Regions from separate parts of the Nocardiopsis sp. KDC1DS13DA1 genome, predicted to be linked through region 2. Evidence: predicted binding sites of a transcription regulator. Region 2 holds the regulator's gene; the other holds the start of a gene.
What was found. The regulator HspR, encoded in region 2, represses chaperone genes until heat shock. The targets are predictions, from matches to a motif close to ANTTGAGTCNNNNNGACTCAANT.
Positions count from the first base shown of each region.

Region 1: lon (endopeptidase La) is a predicted target of HspR. The motif match lies at 4,072-4,094, and genes of this name have one in related genera.

Region 1 is NZ_JBVMUY010000039.1:38,028-43,877, reverse strand. It holds gene ACTVAJ_RS25385 (acetyl-CoA carboxylase family protein) at 1-742, shown strand, start outside; gene ACTVAJ_RS25380 (HAD family hydrolase) at 809-1,471, shown strand; gene lon (endopeptidase La) at 1,626-4,061, opposite strand; gene ACTVAJ_RS25370 (GatB/YqeY domain-containing protein) at 4,229-4,567, shown strand; gene ACTVAJ_RS25365 (GyrI-like domain-containing protein) at 4,676-5,167, shown strand; gene ACTVAJ_RS25360 (MerR family transcriptional regulator) at 5,164-5,850, shown strand, end outside.
Region 2 is NZ_JBVMUY010000040.1:138,297-144,146, forward strand. It holds gene ACTVAJ_RS26125 (MFS transporter) at 1-923, shown strand, start outside; gene clpB (ATP-dependent chaperone ClpB) at 1,031-3,643, opposite strand; gene ACTVAJ_RS26135 (heat shock protein transcriptional repressor HspR) at 3,730-4,227, opposite strand; gene dnaJ (molecular chaperone DnaJ) at 4,224-5,390, opposite strand; gene grpE (nucleotide exchange factor GrpE) at 5,535-5,850, opposite strand, start outside.

The DNA of each region.
Region 1 (5,850 bases), on a different contig from region 2:
GGTCCCGGAGAACCGGGTCCGGGCCTACGACGTGCGCGAGGCGGTCCGGCTGCTGGCCGACGACGACTCGGTGCTCGAACTGCGCCCGGAGTTCGGCCGGAGCGTGGTCACGGCTCTGGTCCGCGTCGAGGGCCGCCCGGTGGGGCTGGTCGCGAACGACCCCGCGCACCTGGGCGGGGCCGTCGACGCGCCCTCGGCGGACAAGCTGGCGCGGTTCCTCCAGCTGTGCGACGCGCACGGGCTGCCCGTGGTCTCGCTGTGCGACACCCCAGGGTTCATGGTCGGCCCGGACGCCGAGCGCACCGCCACCGTCCGGCACTTCGGGCGGCTGTTCGTCGTCGGCTCCCACCTCCGGGTGCCCGTCCTGGCGGTCGTGCTGCGCAAGGCCTACGGGCTCGGCGCGCAGGGCATGGTCGGCGGCGGTTTCCGGACACCCGCCGCCACCGTGGCCTGGCCGACCGGCGAGGTCGGCGCCATGGGACTGGAGGGAGCGGTGCGCCTGGGGTACCGGCGCGAGCTGGAGGCGATCGGGGACCCGGCGGCCCGGCGGCGGGCCTTCGACGAGCTGCTCGCCGAGCACCACGACCGCGGCAGGGCGGTCAACGCCGCCGCCGTCTTCGAGCTCGACGACGTGATCGACCCCGCGGACACGCGCCGCTGGATCACGGCGGCGCTGCCGCCCGCACCGCCCGCACCGCGACGGGACCCCGGCGCCGCACGCCGGTTCGTGGACACCTGGTGAGGAGAGGAAGAACGTGGACATCGAGGAGTACCCGACCGGCCCGCACACCCGGCGAGGAGTGATCCGATGACCGGCGAGCGCCAAGTCGACGCCGTCGTGTTCGACTACGGCGGCGTCCTCACCGGACCGGTCCGGGACACGATCGGCGCCTGGATGGCATCCGACGGGATCGACCCGGAGTCGTTCACCCGCGCCCTGAGGGCCTGGCTCTCGCGCGACGCCCCGGAGGGCACCCCGATCCACCGGTTGGAGACCGGGGAGCTGTCCGTGGCGGAGTTCGACGCGCTCCTGGCCGCCCGACTCGGCACCGTCGACGGGCGGCCGGTCGACCCGAACGGCCTGCTCGGGCGGCTGTTCGCCGGCATGCGCCCCGACCCGGCGATGTACGCCCTCGCCGAGGAGCTGCGCGACCTGGGCGTCCGGGTGGCGCTGCTGTCCAACAGCTGGGGCAACACCTACCCCCGGGAGCGCATCGACGCGCTCCTCGACCCGGTCGTGATCTCCGGGGAGGTCGGCCTGCGCAAGCCGCACGCCCCGATCTACGAGCTGACCCTCGACCGGCTCGGTCTGCCCGCCGACCGCGTGGTGTTCGTCGACGACGCCGAACCCAACGTGCTGGGCGCCCGGGCGGTCGGCATGCGGGCCGTTGCGCACACCGGCGCCGGGTCCACCCGGGCGGCCCTGGCCGCACTCGTCCCCGACCTGCCGGGGCGGTCACCGGCCGGGTGAGGGGTCCGGTCCGGCGCACCGGCCGCCGCGCCGGGCCGCGGGCGGCACCGTGACGCGGACGGCGGGCGCGTCCACGGAAGGAGCCGCCCCGCGGGTCCCGGCTTCGGGGCCCGCGGGGCGGCGGGATCACGGGTCGGGCCGCGGCGGCTCCCGGTCAGACCCGGACCGAACGCGACGCGTCCCCGCCGGTGGCGGCGGGCGAGGGGTGAGCGGGTTCCAGCGCCAGCTCCAGCACCCGGCGCACGTCGCCGACCGCGTGCACGGTCAGCTGCTCCAGCACCTCCTCCGGAACGTCGTCCAGGTCGGGCTCGTTGCGCTCGGGGATCAGGACCGTGGTGATCCCCGCCCGGTGCGCCGCCAGCAGCTTCTGCTTGACGCCGCCGATCGGCAGCACCCGGCCGGTCAGCGAGACCTCACCGGTCATCGCCACGTCCGCGCGCGCGGGCCGCCCCGACAGCAGCGAGGCCAGGGCGGTCGTCATGGTGACGCCCGCGCTGGGCCCGTCCTTGGGAACCGCGCCCGCCGGAACGTGCAGGTGGACACCGCGGTCCTTGAGGTCGCCCACCGGCAGCTCCAGTTCGGCGCCCCGGGCGCGCAGGTAGGACAGGGCGATCTGCGCCGACTCGCTCATCACGTCGCCGAGCTGGCCGGTCAGCGTCAGCCCGCCCGCCCCGGACTCGGGGTCGGCCAGCGACGCCTCCACGAACAGGACGTCTCCCCCGGCCCCGGTCACCGCCAGACCGGTGGCCACGCCCGGAACCGAGGTCCGGCTCGCCGACTCCGGCGTGTGCCTCGGCCGTCCCAGGTAACCGCGCAGGTCCTCGGCCTCCACCCGGACCGGCACCTCCCGCTCTCCCAGGGCCGCGGCCGAGGCCACCTTGCGCAGGATGCGGGAGATGGTGCGTTCCAGGCCGCGCACACCGGCCTCGCGGGTGTACTCCGCGGCCAGCGACCGCAGCGCGTCCTCGGTGACCTCCACCTCCGGCACACCGTCGTCGGAGACCAGCCCGGCGCGTTCGACCTGCCTGCGCAGCAGGTGGTCGCGGGCGATCGCGACCTTCTCGTCCTCGGTGTAGCCGTCCAGCTCCACCAGCTCCATCCGGTCCAGCAGCGGGCCGGGGATCGTGTCCAGGGCGTTGGCGGTGGCCAGGAACACCACGTCCGAGAGGTCGAGGTCGACCTCCAGGTAGTGGTCGCGGAACGTGTGGTTCTGCGCCGGGTCCAGCACCTCCAGCAGCGCCGCCGTGGGGTCGCCGCGGAAGTCGGAGCCGACCTTGTCGATCTCGTCCAGGAGCACCACCGGGTTCATCGAACCGGACTCCCGGATCGCCCGGACGATCCGCCCGGGCAGGGCGCCCACGTAGGTGCGGCGGTGGCCGCGGATCTCGGCCTCGTCCCGCACGCCGCCGAGCGCCACGCGGGTGAACTTCCGTCCCATGGCGCGCGCGACCGACTCACCCAACGAGGTCTTTCCGACCCCAGGCGGGCCGACCAGGGCGAGCACGGCGCCGCTGCGGCGCCCGCCGATGACGCCCAGTCCCCGGTCCGCGCGGCGCTTGCGCACGGCCAGGTACTCGGTGATCCGCTCCTTGACGTCCGTCAGGCCCGTGTGGTCGGCGTCCAGGACCTCGCGGGCCCCGGCGATGTCGTAGGCGTCCTCGGTGCGCTCGTTCCACGGCATGTCCAGGACGGTGTCCAGCCAGGTGCGGATCCACCCGGACTCCGGCGAGGAGTCTCCGGCCCGCTCCAGCTTGTCGACCTCGTCCAGCGCGGCCCTGCGGACGTGGTCGGGCAGGTCGGCCTCCTCCACCCGCGCCCGGTAGTCGTCCTCCTCGCTGCCGGGGCGGCCGTCGAGCTCGTTGAGCTCCTTGCGGATGGCCTCCAGCTGCCGCCGCAGCAGGAACTCGCGCTGCTGCTTGTCGACGCCCTCCTGGACGTCGCGGTCGATGCTCTCGGTGACGTCCAGCTCCGCGAGGTACTCACGGGTCCACTCGGTGAGCAGGTGCAGGCGGTCGAGGACGTCGTAGGTCTCCAGCAGTTCGAGCTTGCGCCCGGCGTTCAGGAACGGCGAGTAGCCGCCCCGGTCCGCGAGCCAGCTGGGGTCGGTGATCTGCTGCACGCCGTCCAGGACCTGCCAGGATCCGCGCTTGTGCAGGTAGGTGGTGAGCAGCGACTTGTACTCGCGGGCCGCCTCCAGCACCCTGCCCGGGTACTCGCCCTGCGGCTCGGTGTGCACGGTGGCCAGCACCCACAGCGCCGCGCCGGGGCCGGTCGTTCCGCTGCCGACGCGGGCCCGGGCCGTGCCTCGGAGCACGGCCGCGGGGGTTCCCTCGGGGGTGCGTCCGACCTGTTCGACGATGCCGACGGTGCCCACGGCCGCGTAGGAGCCGTCCACCCGCGGCACGATCAGGACCTCGGGCCCCTTCGCGGAGTCACGGTGACCGCCCGACCGCGCGACGGCCTGCGCGGCGTCGACGGCCGCGCGCACCTCGGGTTCGGTCATGTCGACAGGTACGACCATGCCCGGCAGGACGACGTCGTCGTCGAGGGGAAGCACCGGGAAGGTCACGCTGGCGGGAGTCTCACTCATGAATCCTCCTAGTTGAGTTAAACAGACTCAATAAAAAGGAGTCCGATTATCTTCCCATCCACGTGTTCGCCCTCAGCGATCACCCCGCACGGCCGTCGGCGCGGGCGGTCCGGGGCCACCGGATTAATCGGTTGAGGCGGGTGTCACCCGCCCCTAGCATCGGGGCCATGTCAGTTCGCGCCATGCTCAGACGAGACCTCCGACAGGCCATGCGGGACCGGGACCGGGCCAGCGCCTCGACCCTGCGGGCCGTACTGGCCGCCATCGACAACGCCGAGGCCGTCCCGGCCGACGACCACGGCCCGGCACAGCCCGCCACCGGCCTCGCCCGGGACGTGCCCCGCCGCGAACTGTCCGAGGCCGACATCACCCTGATCGTCCGGGCCGAGAGCGACGAGCTCCGCGGCGCGCTGGAGGGCTACGAGGCGGCCGGTCGGACCGCCAGGGCCGCGGAGCTGCGCACCGCCCTGGAGCTGCTGGACCGCTACGCCCCGCGCCAGGCGTGATGACCGGCGAGATCGTCTCCCGGCGGTCCGGCTTGACCCTGCCCCTGGGGGAAGGTGTCGGCTGGTCCTGACCCACCCGAACCACGGGTGGCGACCACGAGGAAGACGATGAGCGCATTCACCGTCGAGCAGCGGGCCGAGCGCCCCTGGGTCGGCGTCTCGATGACCGCCGAACTCGCGCACTGGGACCTGGTGAACGCCCACGTCCCGCGGATCTACGGCGCCCTGGCCGAGGCGGGCGGGATTCCGCGGGGCGGGCCGATCTACCAGTACCACCGCCTGAAGACGGCCGCGGACCCGATGGACATCACGGTCTGCGTCCCCGTACCGGCGTGCCTGGAGATCGGCGACGGGTTCACCACCGGAACGATCCCGGCCGGCCGCTACCTTCTCGCGCGCCCGCAGGGCGGCCCGGACGTGCTCGCCCGGACCCACCAGGACATGTGGGAGTGGGCGCAGGTGCAGGGTCTGGAACTGGCGATCGACGAGCGGGCCGACAGCATCCACTGGCACGCGCGCACCGAGCAGTTCCTCACCGACCCGCAGTCCGAACCGGATCGGAGCAGGTGGGCCGTCGAGGTCGCATACTTGCTGAAATGAGCGACACCGACGCGAGGCTGTCGATCGGGGAGTTCAGCCGACTCACGTGGCTCTCCCCCAAGGCGCTGCGCCTGTACGAGCGGCGCGGGCTGCTCCTGCCCGACGCCGTCGACGCGTACACGGGATACCGGCACTACCGCCCGTCGCAGGCGGAGCGCGCCCGCACGATCGCGTTGCTGCGCCGCGTGGGCATGCCGCTGGAGCGCATCGGCGCGATCCTGGACGCCACCGCCGACGAGCGGCGCGAGCTCCTGGACGCGTACCGCACCGACGCGGTCCGTGCGCACGAGCGCGCGGTCGCGCTGCTCGACAGCCTCGCCGTCGGTCTCCTCCAGGACGGGTCGGCATCCGCGCAGGACACTCCGGAGGTGTCGAGTCGCGACGTTCCGGAGCAGCCGTTCGTCTCGCGGACGGTGCGTACGACCGCCGCGGACCTGCCCCTGCACATCGAGCGCGCCGCGGCCGCGCTCTCGCAGCGGGCCGGTGCGGCGCCGGACCGGCCGCGGCCCCTGGTCGTGGTCTACCACGGCGAGGTGAGCTGGGAGTCGGACGGGCCCGTGGAGGTGCGCGTGCCCGTCACCGACCGATCGGGCGCGGACGGCGTCGAACCCGCCGGATCCGAGCTGTTCGTCGACGTGGCCTACGGCGAGGTCCAGTTCCCCACCATCCTGCGCGCGTTCGAC
Region 2 (5,850 bases):
TGCTGCTCAGCGCCGACGTCGCCGGAACCGGCTGGCGTTCCGTCTTCTGGTTCGGCGCCCTGCTGGCCCTCGCGGCGCTGCCGGGCGCCCGCGCCCTGCCCAGGACGGGGGCCGGCGGGCGCGGGGCGGCCGACGCGGTCGGGGCGGCCGTGCTCGCCGTCGCCCTGCTGGCCTTCCTCCTCCCCGTGACGATCGGCCCCGAGGACGGGTGGCCGCCGTGGACGGTCGCGTCGCTGCTGCTCTCCGCCGCCGCGTTCCCGGTGTTCTGGTGGTGGGAGCGCCGCCGCGAACTCGGCGGCGGACTGCCGCTGGTGCCGCCGAGCGTGCTCGGGCACCGCTCGCTGCGGCTCGGGCTGGTGATGGCGTGCGTGCTCTTCGCCGGATACGGCGCGTTCATGTACGTGTTCGCGCTGACCGTCCAGAGCGGGCTGCGGCAGAGCCCCCTGGTGTCCGGACTGACACTGCTGCCGTTCGCGGCCGCCTTCGCCGTCGTGTCGATGAACCTGGGCGTCTTCCGGCGGTGGTTCGGCTCCGCGGTCATGACGGTCGGGGCGGCGGCGCACGTCGCCGCGCTGCTGGGGGTCGCGGCCGTCGTCGTCCTCGGCTGGCCGCACCCGTCGCAGTGGCTGCTCCAGCCGCTGCTCGCCGTGCTCGGCGCCGCCCAGGCGCTGATGTTCACACCGCTGCTCAGCGCGGTGATGGCCGGGGTCCCGAGGTCGGTCGCGGGGCTGAGCGGCGGGCTCTTCTCGACCGTGCAGCAGGCCGCCCTGGCGTTGGGCGTCGCCCTCTACGGCGGCGCCTACACCGGGGTTCTGCCGGAGCTGTCGTACCCGGGCGCCTTCGGGGTGTGCCTGGCCGTGCAGGCGGCGACGTCGGTGGCCTTCGGGCTGACGGCACGGCGGCTCGGGTCGTCGGAGGACTGAGGCCGCGCCCGGATTCCGGGCTCGTGGATCCGTGATGCCTCCGGATGCCCTGCCCACACGGAAAAGGGGCGGCTCCCGGAGGAGCCGCCCCTTGGGGAGGGATCCGGTCAGACCGCGGGCTCCTGCGCCCGCTGCGGGGTCACGAGCAGCCGGTCCGCGGCGTCGTCGACGTCCACCGCGACCGTGTCCCCCTCGGCCAGCTCGCCCGACAGCAGCTCCCGCGCCAGCGGGTCGCCGATCGAGGACTGCACCAGACGGCGCAGCGGGCGCGCGCCGTAGTTCGGGTCGAAGCCGGTCAGCGCGAGCCACTCGCGGGCCTCCGGCGTCACGTCCAGCTCCAGGCGCCGGTCGGCCAGCCGCCGCCGCAGCTTCTCCACCTGGAGGTCGACGATCCTCGCCAGGTCCTCCGTGGACAGCGCGTCGAACATGATCACGTCGTCCAGCCGGTTGAGGAACTCCGGCTTGAAGGTCGACCGCACCACGTTCATCACGCGTTCCCGGCGCTGTTCCTCCTCCAGCGACTGGTCCACCAGGAACTGCGACCCCAGGTTGGAGGTGAGGATGAGAATGGTGTTGCGGAAGTCGACGTGGCGGCCCTGGCCGTCGGTCAGGCGACCGTCGTCCAGCACCTGGAGCAGCGTGTCGAACACCTCCAGGTGCGCCTTCTCGACCTCGTCCAACAGCACCACGGTGTAGGGCCGGCGCCGCACCGCCTCGGTGAGCTGGCCGCCCTCCTCGTACCCCACGTAGCCGGGGGGCGCCCCGACCAGCCGCGAGACGGAGTGCTTCTCCGAGTACTCGCTCATGTCGATGCGCACGATCGCGCGTTCGTCGTCGAACAGGAACTCCGCCAGCGCCTTGGCCAGCTCGGTCTTGCCCACACCCGTCGGGCCCAGGAACAGGAACGAACCGGTGGGCCGGTCCGGGTCGGAGATCCCGGCCCGGGCGCGCCGTACCGCGTCCGACACCGCGGTCACGGCGTCCTTCTGGCCGATCAGCCGGGCACCCAGCTCCTCCTCCATGCGCAGCAGCTTGGAGGTCTCCCCCTCCATGAGCCGTCCCACGGGGATGCCGGTCCACGAGGAGACGACGTCCGCGACCTCGTCCGCGCCGACCTCGTCCTTGACCATCGTGTCCACACCGGAGCTGGCCGCCTCCTCCTCCGCGCTGGAGGCCTCCTCGATCTGCTTCTCCAACTGCGGGATGTCCCCGTACATCAGCCGGGACGCCTGCGCGAAGTCCCCCTCGCGCTCGGCCAGCTCGGCGCGGGTGCGCAGGTCGTCCAGCTGCCCCTTCAGCTCACCGACCCGGTTGAGCCCCGCCTTCTCCTGCTCCCACCGGGCGACGAGCGCGTTGAGCTGCTCCTGCCGGTCGGCCAGGTCGGCGCGCAGCCGCTCCAGGCGCTGGATGCTGGCCTGGTCCGACTCCTTGGAGAGCGCCATCTCCTCCATCTTCAGCCGGTCGACGGTGCGCTGGAGCTCGTCGATCTCCACCGGGCTGGAGTCGATCTCCATCCGCAGCCGGGACGCCGCCTCGTCGATCAGGTCGATCGCCTTGTCCGGCAGGAAGCGCGCGGTGATGTACCGGTCGGACAGGGTCGCGGCGGCCACCAGGGCGGCGTCGGCGATCTGCACCTTGTGGTGCGCCTCGTAGCGCCCCTTGAGCCCGCGCAGGATGGCGATCGTGTCGGCGGCCGACGGCTCACCCACCATGACCTGCTGGAACCGCCGCTCCAGGGCGGGGTCCTTCTCGATCCGCTCCCGGTACTCGTCCAGTGTCGTGGCGCCCACCATGCGCAACTCGCCGCGCGCCAGCATGGGCTTGAGCATGTTGCCCGCGTCCATGGCGCCCTCGGCCGCACCGGCGCCGACCATGGTGTGCAGCTCGTCGATGAACGTGATGACCTGGCCCTCGGACTCCTTGATCTCCGAGAGCACCGCCTTGAGCCGCTCCTCGAACTCACCGCGGTACTTGGCGCCCGCCACCATCGCGGACAGGTCCAGGCTCACCAGCCGCTTGCCCACGAGCGACTGCGGCACGTCACCGGCCACGATCCGCTGGGCCAGCCCCTCCACGACCGCGGTCTTGCCCACGCCGGGCTCGCCGATGAGGACCGGGTTGTTCTTCGTCCGGCGGCTGAGCACCTGGATGACCCGCCGGATCTCGCCGTCGCGGCCGATCACCGGGTCCACCTTGCCCTCGCGGGCCCGCTCGGTCAGGTCGACGCCGAACTTCTCCAGCGCCTGGTAGGTGTCCTCGGGGTTCTCCGAGGTCACCTTCGCCGACCCGCGCACCCGCTCGAACGCGTCCAGGAGCGCGTCCGGGGTGGCGCCGACCTCGTCGAGCAGCCGCCTGGCCTCGCCGCCGTCCGTCGCCAGGCCCACGAGCAGGTGCTCGGTGGAGACGTACTCGTCCTCCAGCTGCTGGGCGCGCTTGGCCGCGGTGTTGATCGACACGATCAGCTGGCGGGAGGAGTTCGGTGAGCTGACCGTCGACCCGGCCGCCTTCGGCAGGGCGTCGATCGCCGCCTCGACGCGGTCCTTGAGCGTGTCGGGGTTGGCCCCCACCTCCTTGAGCAGCGGGCGGGTCACCCCCTCCGCCTGGTCCAGCAGCGCGGCCAACAGGTGGAGCGGGTCCACCTCCGGACTACCGTCCGAGGTCGCGCGCCGGACGGCCACGGACAGAGCCTCCTGGCTCTTCTTCGTGAGCTTGTAGTTCATCTCCGGTGACTCCTTTCACCAGTACTGTCACCCTGGGTGACATGCCATGGCCGACCGCGCCCCCGTCCAGCCGCACCGGAGCCCCGTCAGTCCTGTTTCCCGTCGCGGCCCGCCCCCGGGCCGCCCCGCCCGGGGCCGGTGTCCCGGGCGCTCTCGTCCTCCGGCCGCTCGGCCGTGTTGAAGATCGTCACGCGCGTGCGGCGCACCAGCTCCCCGCGCGTCCCCCCGCCCTCGGCCGGGGTGGGACGGCCGCGCCGGGCCACCGCCCGCCGCGCCGCCTCCAGCTCGTTGGCCAGGTGGAACACCTGCTCCCGAAGCTGCTCCACCTCGTGCTCCAACTCCAGGATCCGCTTGATCCCGGCGAGGTTGATGCCCTCCTCCTGCGACAGACGCTGCACCTCGCGCAGCAGCTGCACGTCGCGCATGGAGTAGCGACGCCCACGGCCGGAGGCCCGGCCCGGCGACACGATCCCCAGCCGGTCGTACTGCCGCAGGGTCTGGGGATGCATTCCGGCCAGCTCCGCCGCCACCGAGATCACGTAGACCGGAGCGTCAGCGCCGAAGGAGTCGTTCACGTCGTTCACGCACCCTTCGCCCGCGCCTCGAGTCCTTCGCGCGGGTCGTGGTCGGTCGTCGCGGCACGGAACTTCTCCAGCGCCTCGCGGGCGTCGCCGCTGACGTTCGTCGGAACGGTGACCTCGATCGTCACGAGCATGTCGCCCGTGGTGCCGTCCTTGCGCGTGGCCCCCTTGCCGCGGACCCGGAGCGTGCGCCCGTTCGGGGTGCCCGGCGGGACCTTCACGGTCACCGGGAGGCCGCCCAGCGTCGGGACGCGCACGTCCGCTCCGAGCACGGCCTCGGGGAAGGTCACCGGCACGGTGATGGTGATGTTGTCGCCGCTCCGACCGAACACCGCGTGCTCCTTCACGTGGACGACGACGTACAGGTCGCCCGCCGGGCCGCCGTGCTCGCCCGGGGCGCCCTTGCCCTTGATGCGGATCCGCTGTCCGTCGGTCACGCCGCCGGGGATCCGGGTCTGGATGGTGCGGGTGCTCCTGCCGCGCCCGCTGCCGTGGCAGTCGGCGCAGGGGTCGTCCACGACCAGGCCGCGGCCCTTGCACTCACTGCACGGCTCGGACAGTGAGAAGCCGCCCAGGTTGGTGTTCTCGTGCCCGGTGCCGGAGCACTTCGGGCACATCCGCGGGGCCGTGCCCGCCTTGGCGCCGGTGCCCTTGCAGGTGGGACACGGGGTGTCGCTGGCCAGGCGGAAGGAGCGCGTGACCCCCTCGGCCGCCTCGCGGAAGCTCAGTGTGGTCTCGGTCTCCACGTCGGAGCCGCGCCTGCTGCGGGTGGCCCCGCCGCCGCGGCCGCGGTTCCCGAACAGGCCCCCGAACAGGTCGCTCAGCCGCTCGCCGCCGGACGCCCCGCCGCCGCCCCCGGGGCCCTGGCCGAACAGGTCGCCCATGTCGAACCCGCCGGGTCCGGCGCCGCCGCCGGGCCGGTAGGACCCGCCGAACAGCGAGCGCGCCTCGTCGTACTCCTTGCGGCGTTTGTCGTCCGACAGGACGTTGTAGGCCTCGGAGATCTCCTTGAAGCGCTCCTCGGCCTTGGGGTCGTCGGTGTTCGCGTCGGGGTGGTTCTCCCGGGCGAGCTTGCGGTAGGACTGCTTGATCTCGTCCTTAGAGGCGGTCTTTGAGACTCCGAGGACCTTGTAGTAGTCCTTCTCCAGGTAGTCCTTGGTGCTCATCGACTGGTGCCTTCTCCCGCTGGTGCCGGTTGCGTCCGATGCTTACACGTGCCCCGTCTCCGGGCGGAGCCGGGGCTGGCCTCTCCGGTCGTACCCACCGCCGGGGCGGTGGGCACGACCGGAGCCGGCCCACGGGCGAACCCGTTACCCGCCGTCCGTCTCCCCGCCCCCGCCGGAGGAGGCGTCGGCCTCGCCGTCGGCGGAGCCGGTGTCCCCGTCGGAGGAGGCGGCCGACTCGGCGCCCTCGACGGGGTCTCCGACGACCACGCGGGCCGGGCGGAGGATCCTCTCACCGATGCGGTACCCCGGCTGGAACACCTCGATCACCGTCTGGACGGAGATGTCGGGTGCCGGGACCAGCGTGAGCGCCTCGTGCAGGTTCGGGTCGAACTCGTCACCCGACTCGGCGTACCGCTCCAGGCCCAGCTTGGCCGCCACGGCCTCCAGGGACTCGCCGACC